DNA from 4 places in the Pseudovibrio sp. SCP20 genome. Region 3 is predicted to be linked to each of the others. Evidence: predicted binding sites of a transcription regulator. Region 3 holds the regulator's gene; each other region holds the start of a gene.

Region 1 (4,200 bases), 190 kb from region 3:
AAGCTGCGCAGGAGTGGTGGGAAGATTATTGTGAAGCTCACAATGTGGAGCTGGGCATCGGCCCATGGGGTGAAAGTCGCAGTGTTTATTCCTCCGACTTTTTTGAGAGCCGCTTTATCGAAGGTGAGCGCCGCCGTAATCACCTAGGGTTTGATCTGTTCCTTCCATCTGGCACCCGCGTTCGTGCGCCTATGGATGGCAAGGTCCGTTCTGTTGTGATTGAGACCGATCCGCTTGGCTATGGCTGCATGATTGCGCTGGACCATGAGACGGACTGCGGACAGCCCTTTGTGAGCCTGTGGGGACATATGGCGCATGAGGCGGCCAGCCGATTAAAGACGGGCGATGTCGTTAAAGCTGGTGAGACGGTCGGGTATCTTGGCGCTGAAGATGAGAATGGCGGCTGGGCACCTCATCTGCACTTGCAGCTTTCAGCGGATGTTTCTTTGAGCGCTGAGGAGATCCTTGGTGTTGGGGAGGAAAAGTATCTTGATGTGTGGGCGGATCTGTTCCCATCCGCAATTGATTTTGCCGGACTTCCTCAAGAGACATTGGGCAGTGACGGGCGTTCTATTGATGAGATTGTGTCGTCGCGCCGCCAGAACCTGCTGCCGAACCTTTCCATCTCCTACAGCGAGCCGATCAAGTTTGTGCGGGGTGAAGGCGCCTATCTGATTGACCATCGCGGACGAGCATATCTGGATTGCTTCAACAATGTTTGTCATCTGGGGCATGCACATCCGGAGGTGGTTGAGGCGCTTTCTCATCAGGCAGGCCTGCTGAATACCAATACACGTTATCTACATGACAACATCGTGGAGTACTCCGAACGGCTGACGGCTACATTGCCGGATGATCTGGCTGTTGCGTCTTTTGTGTGTACGGGCAGTGAGGCGAACAGCCTGATGATCCGTATGGCCGAAGCGCATACGGGCCGCCGGGATGCGGTGGTTTTGGACTGGGCTTATCATGGCACTACACCTGAGCTGATTGCGCTGAGCCCTTACAAATACAAGCGCAATGGCGGGAAGGGACGGCCCGACCACGTGTTTGAGGCTGCCATTCCTGATGCTTATCGCGCTCCTGCAGACTGGGCACCTGAAGAGATCACTGCGCGTTATGTGCAGAGCGTAGCTGAGCAGCTGGATCTGATGAGGAAACAAGGTCGTGCACCAGCTTTCTTCATTGCTGAATCAATTCCAAGTGTGGCTGGTCAGGTGTTCATGCCGGACGGATATCTGGATGAGGTTTACAAGCTGATCCGCGCTGAGGGTGGTTTGTGTGTGGCTGATGAGGTGCAGGTTGGCTTTGGCCGGGTTGGTTCTCACTGGTGGGCTTTTGAAACCCAGGGTGTGACGCCTGATGTTGTGACCATGGGCAAGCCTATTGGTAACGGTCATCCTATGGCCGCTCTCGTTACCACGCGCGAGGTGGCGAAGAGCTTCAACAACGGTATGGAGTACTTCAACACGTTTGGCGGCAATCCGGTTTCCTGCGCGGTTGGGCTTTCTGTTCTCAATGTTATTGAGCGGGATGGACTGCGTGAGAATGCTCGTGTGGTTGGCGACTATATTCTATCTGGCTTCCGCAAGATGATGGAGAAGTATGAGTTCATTGGCGATGTGCGCGGCATGGGCTTGTTCCTTGGTGTGGAGCTTGTGAAAGACCGCAAAACCAAGGAGCCTGCAACGGATATGGCCAAGCGTGTAGCGAACCGTGCCAAGGATCTGGGCATCTTGATGGGCACTGAAGGGCCCTATGACAATGTGTTGAAGATGCGCCCACCGATGATTTTTTCTAAGGAAAATGCGGATTACTTGCTGGACGTGCTCGATCAGGCCATGAATGAGTCCGTTTCGGCTCTGGAAACCATGTAAACTATCAAAAAAGGGCCAAAGTCTGGCCTTTTTTACCTGAAGAATAGGCGGGGACAGGAGGTTGTCTCCGCTTTTTCTTTTTCCTGAGGGCTAACTGGATAGGGGTAAGCGTGAGTTCATTTCATGTTCAATGTCCGGAGGCGTCGCTCAAGATCGCAACATACTGAGTGCTCCGGTTTGGTGTTTCGGGTTTGTTTTCAATTGGGTTGGCTTACCAATCTTGCGGGAACAGGCCCCAGAGTTTGAAGGTGGGCGAACATGGTAACCATTGAAAGCAGTGCAAGCATTACCGCCTGGGGTGAGAGAACCTTTGGTCAGGTGGCTGATCTGAATGCATTGATTGAGCGGGCGCGAGAAGAGCTGGCAGCTCTGCAAATGGCAGTCGAAAGCGGTGACAGTGCGCGTGATGTTGCAGCTGATGCTGCTGAAATTGCTATTCTTTTGCATCGCCTCGTTGGTCTGCATGGTGCCGAGCTTTCCTTTGCTGTTGATGAAAAAATGGCACGTAACCGCACCCGCATCTGGTCACTGGCTGGTGATGGTACCGGTCGTCATGTCGCTTAAGGCATCAGCCTAAGCCGCCGGCTGACAGGCCTTACGGTTTCATCAAGACTTATCCCCCTCGCTGCGCTGAATGATACGCTTTTGCGTAGGCTAGGCGATCTATGGGGATCTTGATGAGTGAATGGACGACACATTTAAAGCTGCCGGTTCTGGCAGCTGCTCAAGCACAAAAGCATGTGACACATAACGAGGCCTTGGCGCTCGTTGATCTGGTGGTGCAGCTTGCTGTTGTTTCCGACAGCGTGAGCGCGCCTCCTGCGGACCCTGATGAGGGGGAGCGCTATATCGTACCTGCTGGTGCCACGGGCACCTTTGCTGGGCATGAGTACACAATCGCAGCCTTTGACGGTGGTGTCTGGCGCTTTCTGGCACCTGTTGAGGGCTGGGCTGCCTGGGTGCAAAGCCTGGGTGCCATGCGTGTTTATTCCGGCGGTGGCTGGGTAGGGTTCTCTTCCGTTACAGGACTAGGCGTTGATAGCACTACAGGCGGTGCCGCATTTCAGCAGGAAACGACGGTGCTTAGCGAAAGTGCGCATAAGGCACAGAGCCAGTTCGTGACCGTTGATGAACTGATTACTCTTTCCGGTAGCTATACCGACAGCACTCTTCACATTCCCTCCCGAGCAATCGTCTTTTGCGTTTCTACGCGTGTGACAGAGGCCATCACCGGCGCGAGTTCCTATGATTGTGGGATCGCGGATGAGACCAGCAAGTTTGGTGGTTCGCTGGGAGTGACTGCTGGCTCAAACAATGCCGGGGTGATTGGGCCGACAGCGTTCTATGCAGATACGCCTGTTCGAGTCACGGCGAATGGAGGCGCCTTCACTGGCGGGAAGCTCAGGCTTTCCTTGCATTACTTCCTGCCGGTCGTGCCGCAGAGCTGATCATATCTATTTGAATTTTCTGAGGCCGCTTCTGCGGTCTTTTTTGTGTTCCGATGGAGGCCTCAAGCCTCCTTTTTTGTTGGGAGATGCTGATGAAGTTTACGTTTGACCTGATTATCGCTGATTTGCTTCACACTGAAGGTGGGTTTGCCCATCGCAACCGCAAAGCGGATCCGGGAGGGCCAACACATTACGGGATCACGCAGGGCACATTGAGTGCGTGGCGGGAACGAAAGGTAAGTGTGGAAGAAGTTCAGGCGCTGAGTCAGTCTGAGGCTGTCGAGATCTATCGGGCGCAGTATTGGGATGCTGTGCAAGGGGATCGTTTGCCGGTTGGTCTGGATTATGCGCTTTTTGACTTTGCGGTTAATTCCGGTCCTGCGCGGGCCGTGAAGACACTTCAGACGATCCTTGGGGTGGGTGTTGATGGTGTGATTGGCTTGAAGACGCTTGCTGCGATCAAGCAACGTCCTGTGGTTTATCTGGTGAATGAGCTTTCGGCTCGAAGGTTGGCTTTTATGAAGCGGTTGCGGAACTGGCCTTACAACAAGAACGGTTGGTCTCGCCGGGTGCGGGAGGTGCAGGAAAAGTCGCTCAAGCTTATGGAAGATCGTGGCAAGCACAAACAAACAGTGCCAGTTCTGGATGGGTTTGATCGCGGGCAGGGGGCAAAAGCGCTGGGGCAGGAGACTGGTGCGATCAATGCATTGATGACACCGGAAGGTTTGAGCAAAGCTGCGGCGGCTGTTTCTGGCTTGGCAGGAATGCTTGCTGGCTCTGGCCCCGTACAATGGGCGTTTGCTCTTTCACTGCTGATTGGCGTGGGTGTAGGTGGCTATCTGCTGGTGCAGAGAACACGGGAAGCCTGAGGAGTA
Region 2 (4,200 bases), 1.3 Mb from region 3:
TCCGGCATGATTTCCGGGTTCGGGTTGGCAAGACCCATCACCAGAGGACGCTTCGCCATCTTAGCGACCATCTCCGGCTTCAGAACACCAGCTGCGGACAGGCCGATGAAGACGTCAGCATCTTCGATGATATCATCAAGTGTGCGCTTGTCGGTTTTCTGCGCGAAGACAGATTTCCATTCATCCATAAGGGCTTCGCGGCCCTCATAAACAACGCCTTCGATGTCGGAGACCCAGATATTCTCGCGCTTTACGCCAGAAGATACGAGCAGGTTGAGGCATGCCAGCGCTGCTGCGCCTGCACCAGAAGCGACGACCTTGATCTCTTCCAGTTTCTTGCCAGCCAGTTCCATGCCGTTGCGAACAGCCGCTGCAACGATGATCGCTGTGCCGTGCTGGTCATCATGGAAGACCGGGATATTCATCTTTTCGCGCAGGCGTTTCTCAATTTGGAAACACTCTGGCGCCTTGATGTCTTCCAGGTTGATACCGCCGAAGGTTGGCTCCAAAACGCCAACTGCATCTACGAACTTATCAACGTTGGTTTCATCAACCTCGATGTCGAACACATCGATGCCTGCGAATTTTTTGAAGAGGACGGCTTTACCTTCCATCACCGGCTTGGATGCCAGAGGACCAATTGAGCCCAGACCCAGTACCGCAGTCCCGTTTGAGATCACCCCAACGAGGTTTTGACGTGCAGTGTAGTCGGCTGCCTTTGACTCGTTCTTATGGATTTCCAAACACGGAGCAGCTACGCCCGGAGAATAGGCAAGCGCCAAATCTCGCTGGTTTCCCAATGGCTTAGTTGCCTGAATTTCCAATTTACCCGCGCGCGGATACTCGTGGTAAAAGAGCGCTTGTTCATCGAGTTCGCCGGAGGTAGGGCGTTTTTTGTCCGTCATCGTCTATTCTTGCCTGACCTAGTGAATGAGCGGCTCGCCACCGGGAATCATTATGACTTCCGGTTCAGATGTCGCAGTTTGGCAAAACCTAGACCATTGCCTAGGATTCTGCACCGTCTAAGTACGTCTTAAAGCGTATAAATGCGCGAATTAGAATAAACAAAACGGTAGCATTCAAAATATGCCACAAGGAATGTGTCCCAACTGGCAAAATTGAGCAGATTGGCTCGTCCAGAATCCGGAATCCCATCGATATCGCGAAGACGATGCCTGCCAGCAGCAACGCGTTGGATGTCTGCCGGTTTTTGCTGCGGGTGAGGCCCGCAAAAAGCAGGATAGCGACGAGGGCTGGGAAGTAACCGGCTGTGGGGCCGATGATGCCTTCCACCAGCCTTGGGCCGAATGCCATTGCCCCAAAGAAGAGCAGCGTTGCGCCCAGTGATATCAATAGGTTGGCACCCATATAGCGTCGCGTGGCCAGATAAAAATACACCAGCATGAAGATCGCGATCGGGATCACATCTGCGAGCATGGACCAGAGGGTTGCGAAGGTGTGAAACAGGAACGACCCGATACCGATGATGGCCAGTAAAGCGATGAGAACCAGCGCTGCGTTATCTTGTGCGTTGGTTTGCGTTACATGCGTATTTTTTGCGTTGCTGCGTGCTTTGAGCCAGATTTGAAGGGCAAATAGCGCGGCAATGATAAATGCAACATTGCTAATGGCATTGAGTGGCTCAGACCAGAAGGCAGCGGAGGTTCTTTCGCAGTATTGGTTCAGGTGCTGGTTCCAATCCATGAGACCTCCGAGCTGGTACCGGGTTACCTCGTGCTGCTTTGAAAGACCACTGTACCGTTCAACCAATGGACCCGGCTAGCCCTCAAGATTTTTTGGATCTGCTGTTGCCGGGTTTTGGCGGAACCCTCCTCTAACACTTTTTGCAGGTGCTCTTTGTGCACGAGCATGGGCAGAGCATGTGCGGACGACTTGAGCGCACGATGTTTTGCGTTGATCAGCTTCTGCCTGATTTGTGCCGCGGTGCCGAACTCCTCTGTCTGGCTTGGAAACACCGCGATCAAGTTATCCCCGTTGCCGACCCGTTCAGCCCGTTCTATGAAAGCGGCTGCTTCTGTTTGCCATCCGGTTTGCAGGATTGCGCCGGGGCGGATGAGCAGCACCCAGCTGGATCGTGCGCATTTCTTTGCCCCTTCTTCCAGAGCGGATGCGGGATCAGCGCTGGCATCGATGAAGTGCGCGCCAGAGGCATCAGCGACGACCTCGGTTCCATCGATGGAGCCTTCGTCTGCGATGACGACTTCTTTCAGGATGCCTTCTGCCGAGGCCGGGACCAGAGCGGACAAGGTGTGCACCAGTTGGTGCTCGCTGTTCTTGCTGAGAATAAGTGCGCTAATCATTCCAACAGCTTACAGTGATTTGCCAGAGTATGGGAAAGTAAAGGCTTGCAAATCCAGATATTTTGAGCAATGTTCCACTTATGTTCTCATAAGAAGATGAAAGTGCACGCCCCATGTCAACTGCACAAAATCACAGGGTCGAGGCAGACGCGACAGATCCGCTGGGTTCTGCTTTGCCAGTCAACATGACAGGCCGTGGACGGGCTGCGCATTCCAACAAGGCTGGACGGTTTGAGGCAGAAAGCAGGGAACTGGTGGATGATGGCTGGGGAACAATTGATGAACTTCCGCCAATCAAGACCGAGGTTCAGACGGAAGCTGCGCGGCATGTGATCACCAAGAATACGTCGCCGGACCTGCCTTTTGATCGTTCCATCAATCCCTATCGGGGCTGTGAGCATGGCTGCATCTACTGCTTTGCGCGGCCAACCCATGCCTATATGGGGCTTTCGCCGGGATTGGATTTTGAGAGCCGCTTGTTTGCCAAGCCCAATGCGGCGCAGGTGTTGGAGCGAGAGCTGGGTGCACCTTCCTATCAGCCTAAGCCAATCGCCATTGGCACCAACACAGATCCGTATCAACCAATTGAGCGCACCCAGAAAATCATGCGCGGTATTCTGGAAGTGCTGAACAAGACCGGGCATCCGGTGACCATCGTCACCAAGTCTGCTCTGGTGATGCGGGATATCGATATCCTTGCGGAGATGGCTGAGCGCAATCTGGCCAAGGTGGCAATTTCAGTGACAACTCTAGACCGGAAGATTGCCCGCAGTCTTGAGCCGCGCGCGTCTACACCAACGCGGCGCCTGCAAGCGATCAAAGCGCTGTCTGATGCGGGTATTCCAACTGCTGTGTTGGCAGCACCGGTTATTCCTGGCCTGACGGATCATGAGCTGGAGAGCATTCTGGAGATCTGCAAGGAACATGGGGCGACGGAGGCCAGCTACATTTTGCTGCGCTTGCCGCGCGAGGTTTCTGAGCTGTTCAAGGAATGGCTTTTGCGGGAAGCTCCGGGCAGTTATCGCCGTGTGCTCAGCCTGCTGCGCTCCATGCGGGGTGGCAAGGATTACGATGCGCAGTGGACGCAGCGTTTCAAGGGCAAAGGACCCTATGCAGATCAGTTGGCGAAACGGTTTCAGCTGGCATGCAAGAACAAGGGATTATCTTCCCGATCCCTCAAGCTCTCTTGCGATCACTTCATCAAACCAACTTGCGGCGGTGTGCAGCTCTCATTGCTGTAGATGAGGCTTGTTGTTGCGGTTGAAAGCGACCGGTCTGCGTGGCAAAGAGGGGCATGTCGTATTTTGCAAATTCCCTCTTTGATATCGCCTTTCCTGATGCTCCGGACCTGCGTTTTGAGCGCTCTGTTGAGCAAGACCTGCAAGGGCGCTTTGCTGGCATTGATGAGGCCGGACGCGGACCATGGGCTGGTCCTGTGGTGGTGGCTGCCGCCAGCCTTGATTACAACAATCTGCCAGAGGGACTGAACGACTCCAAAAAGCTGACAGAGGCCAAGCGCGAGGAGCTTTTTGAGCAGATCCTTGAGGTGGCTGATGTGAGTGTGTGTGTTCAAAGTGCGCAGACCATTGATCGCCTGAACATTCGTGAGGCAACGCTGCAAGGCATGCGCACCTGCGCGCGCTCCCTTTCTGTTCCGGTCAAACGGTTCTTTATTGATGGCAAGGACGTTCCGCATCATCTGCCTCAGGAAGGGCAAGCGATGATCAAGGGTGATGGTCGCTGTCTCGCCATCTCTGCAGCCTCCATCGTTGCCAAAGTAACCCGAGATCGGCTGATGGTGAAGATGGACAAGTACTTCCCGGAGTACGGCTTTGCCAAGCACAAAGGCTACGGCACCAAACAACATCAGGAAGCCCTC
Region 3 (4,200 bases):
CATGAGCTGATCCCGTTGTGTCATCCGCTGGCTCTTTCCAAGGTACAGGTGGACTTCACACCAAACCCGGAGCTGCCGGGCATTGAGATTGAAGTCTTCGCAAAGGTCTCTGGTCAGACTGGCATTGAGATGGAAGCGCTGACAGCTGCTTCTGTTGCGTGCCTGACGATCTACGATATGGCCAAAGCCGTTGATCGTTCCATGGAGATTGGTGAGATTCGCCTGCTGGAGAAAAAGGGTGGTAAGTCCGGTCACTATCTGGCTGAGGAGGATAACTCCAAATGAGCCTGATCAGCATCGAAGAAGCACTCGACCGCCTCCTCAAGGACGTAAACCCAACCGCAAGCGAAAGCTTACCGCTTCTGGAAGCAGGCGAACGCGTGTTGGCACAAGATGTTGCCGCAACCCGGACCCAACCTCCGTTCTCCGCCTCCGCAATGGATGGTTATGCTGTAAAAGCAGCTGACACAGAAGATCCTGAGCGCGCACTAAAGGTTATCGGTGAAGTCGCTGCCGGGCATAACTTCGACGGCACACTGCAAGACGGCGAAGCCCTGCGTATCTTCACAGGTGCACCGGTCCCAGCTGGTGCGGATGCGATCCTGATGCAGGAAAATGCCCGCCGCGACGGGGATAACCTGTTCTGCCAAGAGAGCGTAACTGTTGGCAAGTTCATCCGCCCTGCCGGACTGGACTTCCAAGAAGGCCAGATCCTCCTCAAAGCAGGCGCCCCACTCGGCTTCCGCGAGCTTTCCCTTGCAGGCGCGATGAACCACGCAAGTTTGCCGGTGCGCAAGAAGCCGGTTGTCGCCATCCTCGCAAACGGAGACGAGCTTGTTGAACCGGGTCAGACACCGGGCCCGAATCAAATCATCGCTTCCAACCAGGTCGGCATCGCAGAGTTTGTGAAAAACTGCGGCGGTATCCCAATGATGCTGGGCATCGCCCCGGACCAGCCTGAAGAAATCACAGCTCGCGTCAAGCAGGCAATTGAGGCCAAAGCCGATGTTCTGGTCACGCTCGGCGGCGCATCTGTTGGCGACCACGACCTCATTCAGGACGTGCTCGGAGCAGAAGGCATGGAGCTCGGCTTCTGGCGAATTGCCATGCGTCCGGGCAAACCACTCATGGCAGGCGCTCTTGGCCCGATGAAAGTCCTCGGCCTGCCGGGCAATCCGGTATCAAGTCTTGTCTGCGCCCTCCTCTTCCTTGGACCTCTCCTCGACAAAATGCTGGGCCGCACAGTAGCTTTGGCAAATCAAGGCGTTACCAAAGCCACGCTGACCGCTGACCTGCCTGCAAACGACCTGCGTCAGGACTACCTGCGCGCCAGCCTGAGCACCGACGCGCAAGGCAATCTGACAACCGAGCCGTTTGGTAAGCAGGATTCCTCAATGCTTGCACTGCTCACCAAAGCAGACGCTCTGATTGTTCGCCCGCCACACGCACCGGCTGCATCGGCAGGCGAAAAAGTTGAGCTTCTCAAGCTACGCTAAATCCGAAAGACGAGAGTGGACAACCCCTGTCCACTCACCCATCAAAATCCAATTCCCCCAGTTCTAGCAGGGCTTAAACGCAACAAACCCATTGCAGAACACAATGAGAACAGGTAGAGTACGTTCGTGTTTTGTCCTCCCAATCGCAGAAGTTGAAGTCTTTCAGCTTGTTGGGAATGCAAATCAACGAATGGTCATCTCCGGAACCGGAGAGTATGGCCGCTCACTTTCAATCTGCGCTTAGGAGCGAACGGGGATAAAAGATGCTTACACAGAAGCAACACGAGCTTTTGATGTTCATCCATCAACGCTTGAAGGAAGCAGGTGTTCCACCCTCCTTCGATGAGATGAAGGACGCGCTGGACCTCCGTTCCAAATCCGGCATTCACCGGCTGATCACAGCTCTGGAAGAGCGCGGCTTCATTCGCCGCCTGCCAAATAGAGCCCGAGCGCTGGAAATCCTCAAGCTGCCTGAATCCATTGCACCCGGCCTGAAGCCTGCGGCCAAGGAAAAGGGCTTTGCGCCTGAGGTCATTGAAGGCTCGCTGAGCAAGAAGGTCGCCACGCCGCCCCCACCACGCACACCGTCTCCTGACGAAGTGCCAACGCTGGAAATCCCGGTGATGGGCCGCATTGCAGCGGGTGTACCAATCGAAGCAATCCAGCATCAGAGCCATTCCATTGCAATGCCTGCAGACCTGATGGGCCGCGGTGAACACTACGCGCTGGAAGTCAAAGGTGACTCCATGATCGACGCAGGCATCTTCGACGGGGATACAGTGCTGATTAAACGCGGCGACACTGCGGATAACGGTGAAATCGTCGTGGCGCTGATCGATGATGAGGAAGCAACCCTGAAACGCCTGCGCAAAAAAGGTGCCTCAGTCGCGCTTGAAGCGGCCAACCCCGCCTACGAAACTCGCATCTTCGGCCCGGGGCGCGTCCGCATTCAGGGCAAGATGATTGCGCTCTTCCGCCGCTATTAAAGCGCTGGTTGCTATAGGCAATTTAGGATTCCAAGGTCTGCGCTGAGCATCATATGCCCAGCGCACTTTTTTTATTTTATGCCCGTTTTCCGCTTGGTCTGACAACCAGATGTAAACCGAGCCTCGTTCTCCAAAAGTCTTCTGATCCAAAACCAGCTCAGCATTGCAGCTGAAAGGGGCTTGAGCTTGGGTCACTATGATGGATGCCAGCTGACAATCAGCCTCCAGAACGCCCTCCACCTTCGACTGCGCCAGAATGACTGACGGCCTTTGCTCCCCTCCACCGCCCATCGCTCCGTGCGGGTATAACGCCAACACACAGCCCTCCTCATCACAGGAACGGTCTGCTGCCCGCGTTTTATGCTCTTTGAAGGAGTTCGCAGAGTATCCCCCTACCCGCAGCAGGCTATCAGCAGCGAACGACATACGTGAAGATGTGAGGCGGAAGGACCCGTCCTCACCATAAAACCCGATATGCTTACCTGCATCGGCAATCATCACATCAGGTGGCTGTTCCACCACAAAGCCTATGAGGCCCGCTGCAAATGCTGGTACGGAAAGCCATTTCAGACGCAGCGGCATGATGCAGAGTGTGATACTTGCAAGGATCACCAACAGGTAACCAGAGACACTGGCAACACCCAGATTGGTGAGCCCATCACTCAGCGCGCTCACCCAGTAGGCTGCCTTCAGCACCAGAGATAACCCCACCTCCATGCCCTGCAGAAAGAACGCATCAGCGCCAAGTGGGATCGTGAGCAGGGCAAGCAGGCCAAGGGGCATAACCACAAAGGTCACCAGCGGCATGGCCAGCACGTTACCAACCACCCCATAGGGTGCGATCTGCTCAAAGTGCATTGCAGCAATTGGAGCGGTTGCGGCGCCTGCGATCAGGGAGGTCATTGCACAGGCAAAAAGCCACTTTGCGGGCTTTCTGAGAGTGCGCAGAACACTAGATTTCCCTTTTAAAACATAGGTTTCCCGATCGTCCCGAAGCCAGTCTTTGCCAAAGGAGTAAGCTGTCAGCAATGCGAGGACGGCGATGAAGGACATTTGGAAGCCCGGGGATAAGATCTCCTCTGGACGCAGGCTTAAAAGGAGGAGGCAGGCGAGAGCAAGTCCGCGCAGGCTGAACGCACGGCGACCAAGCAGTCCAGCGCATAAGATCAGCACCGCCATCATGTAAGCCCGCTGTGTGGCGACAGAAGTCCCTGACAAACTGAGATAAACCGTTGCCGCAATCAACGCGGCGATACTAGCGTAAACGTGAATATGTCCCTTCAAAGCAAGGCTTTGACTAAGAGACAGAACCAGCCGCGCCGCGAGGAAAACCAGAGAGGTCACCAGCCCCATATGCATACCGGAAATAGCGAGGACATGTGCGAGGCCGGCGTTGCGCAGGGCGTCTTTATCAGCGGAAGCCAGATAGTCCCGTTTACCTACAAGGAGAGCAACAGCAAAAGCACTTTCTGGCGAATAATCCAACACCCGCCGGATGCGTCCAGCGATACTGCTTCGTATCGTATCCACATGCTGCAGAAATCCAGTGCCCCCATCACGGGTGAGCACAACAGGCCTGGAAAGCGCATAACCAACCGCGCCGATCCCGTCAAAAAACGCAGTTCGGGCAAAATCATAGCCGCCGGGTCGCACAGCCCCACCAGGCGGCAGAAGACGCGCCTTCAGCTGCATCTTATCCCCCATCACCGGAGCTTCTT
Region 4 (4,200 bases), on a different contig from region 3:
GCGAAGAAAGTCTCTAAAGCAACCGGGGTGGATCGGAAAACGATTTATGCCCGTGCGATGGAGCTGAAAAATGCAGGATCCGCAGAAGACACCGAGAGCGACTAAGAGCAACCTTCTCAAGAAGCAGGCGGCCTACCACAAAGGGCTTCAAGCGGAGCTGAAGGCCGAGATGCTGCTTCGTCAGGCGGGCTGGCAGATTCTGGAAAGACGCTACAAAACCAAGCAGGGCGAGATAGATCTGATTGCCGAACAGGACCAGACAATCGTGTTTGTGGAGGTGAAGGCACGGCGGGGTGTGGATGATGGCTTATATGCAATCACGCAACGTTCTCAACGACGGATCGCCAATGCCGCGCGGGAATGGGTTTCTCACCACCATGAAGTGGTGGGAAAAACCTTGAGATTTGATGCGGTTATTCTGCCAAAGCACGGGGGAGCCCAGCATTTTCCTAATCTTTTCGAAGCTGAAATTTTTTAGGAAACAAATATTTTATCGCAAAAATGTAGACAAATTGCTTTCTGACCCACATATCTGCGGCTAACATCCATTATTATTTACGTGGATTTCTACCCCTGCGTTATTTTAGGAGTGCCTATGCCCCAAGCAGCTACTTCTGGTGCCAAGCGGCCGCTTAAAGTCGCGGTTCAGATGGACCACATCTCCACCATCAACATTGCAGGCGACAGTGCTTTTGCCCTGATGCTGGAAGCGCAGGATCGTGGTTACGAACTGTATCACTACACACCGGAGCGTCTAGCGCTTTGGGGTGAAAAGGTTATGTGCCGCGTTGAGCCGGTAACGGTGCGCGATGAAGCTGGCAACCACTTCAGCTTTGGTGAGCCACAGCGCGTTGATATGTCCGAGATGGACGTGGTGCTGATGCGTCAGGATCCTCCGTTCGATCTGGCTTACATTGCAGCAACCCACATTCTCGAGAAGCTCTCGAAGACAACGCTTGTGGTGAACGATCCGATTTCCGTGCGCAATGCGCCTGAAAAGCTATTTGTGACCCAGTTCGCTGATCTGATGCCACCAACACTGATCACCCATGATCGCGAAGAAATCGATGCCTTCCGCGAGGAACATGGCGATATCGTCATGAAGCCGCTGTTTGGTCACGGCGGTGCGGCGGTGTTCCGCGTAACGCAAGACGACCTGAACTACGGCTCTCTCTACGACTTCTTCTCCGTGACTTTCCGCGAGCCATGGGTCATTCAGAAGTTTCTGCCGAATGTAAAGCACGGTGATAAGCGCATTCTGCTGGTGGATGGTGAGTTCGCTGGCGCAGTGAACCGTGTGCCTGCTGAAGGCGATCTGCGCTCCAATATGGTTCGTGGCGGTTCTCCAAAGGACAGCGATCTGACTGAGCGTGAAAGAGAAATCTGCGCACGCCTTGGGCCAACTCTGAAGGAGCAGGGCCTCATTCTCGTCGGTATCGACGTGATTGACGGAAACCTCACCGAGATCAACGTGACAGCGCCAACGGGCATTCGTGCCATTCAGAAACTTGGCGGCCCTGATGTAGCGGCCCGGGTTTGGGATGTGCTTGAAAAGAAGTTAGAAAACTAAACAAGATCAAGGCTCTGTTTAACGACAGGGCCTTTTATTTTTTTCGGATCAGTCGTTTCTTTTACTCAAGAAATTACCTGAAGCTTTTAAAGGAAGCTTTCGTATTTCTGAGTATTCAAGGCTTGCGTGTTTCCCATTCGTTCCTGCTTAATTACTGCAATTCTGATAAATTGTGGCTGCAGGAGTGTCTGGTGTTTTCTCGCATCTCTACCGTTTCCTTTCAGGGCGTCGATGCTGCCAATGTTGATGTGCAGGTGCAGATCAGCCCCGGCTCTGTCTACTTCACTCTCGTTGGCCTGCCAGACAAAGCAATAGCAGAAAGCAAGGAACGGGTACGCTCTGCACTCATTGCCTCTGGATTGGCGCTACCAGCCAAACGCGTGACGGTGAACCTCGCGCCTGCTGACCTTCCCAAAGAAGGCTCCCACTACGACCTACCAATTGCTCTGGGACTTTTGGTGGCTATGGGCGCTCTGCCAGCTGAGGCGGTAGAAGGCTTTGTTGTTATTGGCGAACTTGCGCTGGATGGCAGTATCTCTCACGTCAACGGGGCTCTGCCAGCCGCAATTGCCGCTGTTGCCAATGAGAAGGGATTGATTTGCCCGGCAAGCTGCGGATCAGAAGCTGCATGGGCTGATGAAAACCTGAAGATCATCGCAGCCAGTTCACTGGTACAGCTTTATCGCGCTCTCAAAGGGGAGATAACACTATCCGATCCGAAACCGCGCAGTTCACCACTTGCCGCCAGTTCATTGGATCTTGCAGATATTCGCGGGCAGGAGACAGCAAAGCGCGCTTTGGAGATTGCTGCTGCAGGCTCTCATAACCTGCTGATGGTTGGGCCCCCAGGTTCCGGGAAAACCTTATTGGCCAGTAGATTGCCTTCGTTGCTCCCACCGCTTTCTGCTCGTGAGCTGCTGGAAGTTTCTATGATCGCTTCGATTTCAGGAGAGCTGGAAGATGGCGCTTTAAGCAATCAACGCCCTTTCAGAGCCCCACATCATTCAGCTTCCATGGCTTCTCTGGTGGGTGGAGGGATAAAAGCCAAGCCCGGTGAAGTCTCGTTGGCTCACAACGGCGTTCTGTTTTTGGATGAGCTGCCGGAGTTTGACAGCTCCGTTCTGGATAGCCTTCGGCAACCAATCGAGAACGGAGTGGCAACGATAGTGCGCGCTAACTACCGCGTCAGCTACCCATCTAAAGTTCAGGTGGTTGCAGCAATGAATCCATGTCGTTGCGGTTATGCTGGCGAGCCCGGGCATACCTGCCGACGAGGAGATAAATGCGCCAGTTCCTATCAGTCACGCGTATCTGGACCTTTCCTTGACCGCATGGATTTGCAGCTGCACGTGCCAGCAGTTTCAGCAAAAGACTTGATCAGCCCAACCACTTCGGAAAGCTCCGAGACTGTCGCCCAGCGCGTGGCAAAGGCGCGAGCTGTTCAGCAGGCACGCTATGCATCACTGGGACTGGACATCACAGTAAACGCGCATGCAAGCGCGCGGATCATCGAACAGATTGTCGCGCTTGATAAGGGCAGCAAGGAGTTAATTGAGCAGGCTTCCATTCAGTTTGGACTGTCTGCAAGAGGCTATCATCGCGTTTTAAAACTCTCTCGCACAATCGCAGATATGGATGGTTCGGATAAGGTGCAGAGGATTCACCTAGCTGAAGCATTGAGTTTCAAGCGCTCTTCGGCCTATTTGGCAGCAGCATAATCTGTTATATCCTACCAATTGAATTTTACTGAATTTCCGAAATCGTTCGGCTGGAGCAAAAGCAGTGTTGAAGCGGAGACTAAAAACCGAGGAGAGCACCCACGTTGTTACTCAGGCTCGCGTGTCTCTTATCAAGCAAACAGAAGTCTCAGAGCAGTCCTCGTTTATTCTCAAGAGCCTTTCCATCTTCGTTGGCGTTGTTTGTCTTGCAATCGCGCTGCTTCTGACGGATTGGCGCTCTGCGCAAAGCCTTTATGTGGTGCTGCTTGCCTTTGGTGCCGGCGCTGTTCTGTTCCGCCGTTTTCCTGCAAGTGATGTGATTGCACAAAGCTGGAAAGCTGCCCAAATCCAAAGTGAGGTGGAGCAGCTGGAAGATCCTTCTGAACTGGCAAGTGATGCAGATTGGCAGCTGCGTGAAGCCGATGACCGGCACCGTTCCATTCTGGATGCGCTGGGCGCAATTGTTATCCGCTGTGACAGCAGCGGTCTCGTGCTCTCCATCAACGATGCTGGAAAGCGGAACTTTCCTGCTGGATTTGGCATTGAAGTGGGCAAAGCCATTCACTTGCCTTATGCAGAAGACTTCACACCAGAACTTGAAGAAAGTGCCGCAGGAACAACAGAAGATGTTGCCTTGCGCACAAAGCACGGAACCCGTTGGTATTCTCTGCTGCGTTTAAGCATTCGTGACGGCAGCGGAAGCGCTCCGATCATCCAATGGATCCTCACGGATGTCACAGACCGGCGGCACGCAGAGCAAAAGCTACGTGCAGACCGGGACCATGCAGCAAATGCCAGTGAAGCCAAATCCCGGTTTCTCGCAATGGTCAGTCACGAAATACGGACACCACTCAACGGCGTTCTGGGCATGGCTGATTTGCTTGACGACACCTCAACAACCGCCGAGCAACA

What was found. Region 3 encodes LexA, which represses DNA repair genes until DNA is damaged. Its sites were predicted from a motif close to TGTTCNNNNTGTGTTCNG; they were not measured.
Region 1: AC3CB2_RS07540 (nucleoside triphosphate pyrophosphohydrolase family protein) is a predicted target of LexA. The motif match lies at 1,991-2,008, and genes of this name have one in related genera.
Region 2: AC3CB2_RS01210 (PA0069 family radical SAM protein) is a predicted target of LexA. The motif match lies at 2,392-2,409, and genes of this name have one in related genera.
Region 4: AC3CB2_RS10820 (YifB family Mg chelatase-like AAA ATPase) is a predicted target of LexA. The motif match lies at 1,698-1,715, and genes of this name have one in related genera.

What each region holds. Positions count from the first base shown of each region.
Region 1 covers NZ_JBYMDH010000001.1:1,712,734-1,716,933, reverse strand. The annotation lists gene AC3CB2_RS07545 (aminotransferase class III-fold pyridoxal phosphate-dependent enzyme) at 1-1,877, shown strand, start outside; gene AC3CB2_RS07540 (nucleoside triphosphate pyrophosphohydrolase family protein) at 2,136-2,441, shown strand; gene AC3CB2_RS07535 (DUF2793 domain-containing protein) at 2,555-3,325, shown strand; gene AC3CB2_RS07530 (glycoside hydrolase family 108 protein) at 3,418-4,194, shown strand.
Region 2 covers NZ_JBYMDH010000001.1:263,750-267,949, reverse strand. The annotation lists gene AC3CB2_RS01225 (NADP-dependent malic enzyme) at 1-905, opposite strand, end outside; gene AC3CB2_RS01220 (ceramidase domain-containing protein) at 1,006-1,704, opposite strand; gene AC3CB2_RS01215 (glycosyltransferase family protein) at 1,728-2,321, opposite strand; gene AC3CB2_RS01210 (PA0069 family radical SAM protein) at 2,435-3,562, shown strand; gene rnhB (ribonuclease HII) at 3,616-4,200, shown strand, end outside.
Region 3 covers NZ_JBYMDH010000001.1:1,520,944-1,525,143, forward strand. The annotation lists gene moaC (cyclic pyranopterin monophosphate synthase MoaC) at 1-285, shown strand, start outside; gene AC3CB2_RS06655 (molybdopterin molybdotransferase MoeA) at 282-1,496, shown strand; gene lexA (transcriptional repressor LexA) at 1,760-2,482, shown strand; gene AC3CB2_RS06665 (ComEC/Rec2 family competence protein) at 2,378-4,200, opposite strand, start outside.
Region 4 covers NZ_JBYMDH010000002.1:507,349-511,548, forward strand. The annotation lists gene rsmI (16S rRNA (cytidine(1402)-2'-O)-methyltransferase) at 1-105, shown strand, start outside; gene AC3CB2_RS10810 (YraN family protein) at 71-478, shown strand; gene gshB (glutathione synthase) at 596-1,570, shown strand; gene AC3CB2_RS10820 (YifB family Mg chelatase-like AAA ATPase) at 1,762-3,288, shown strand; gene AC3CB2_RS10825 (response regulator) at 3,353-4,200, shown strand, end outside.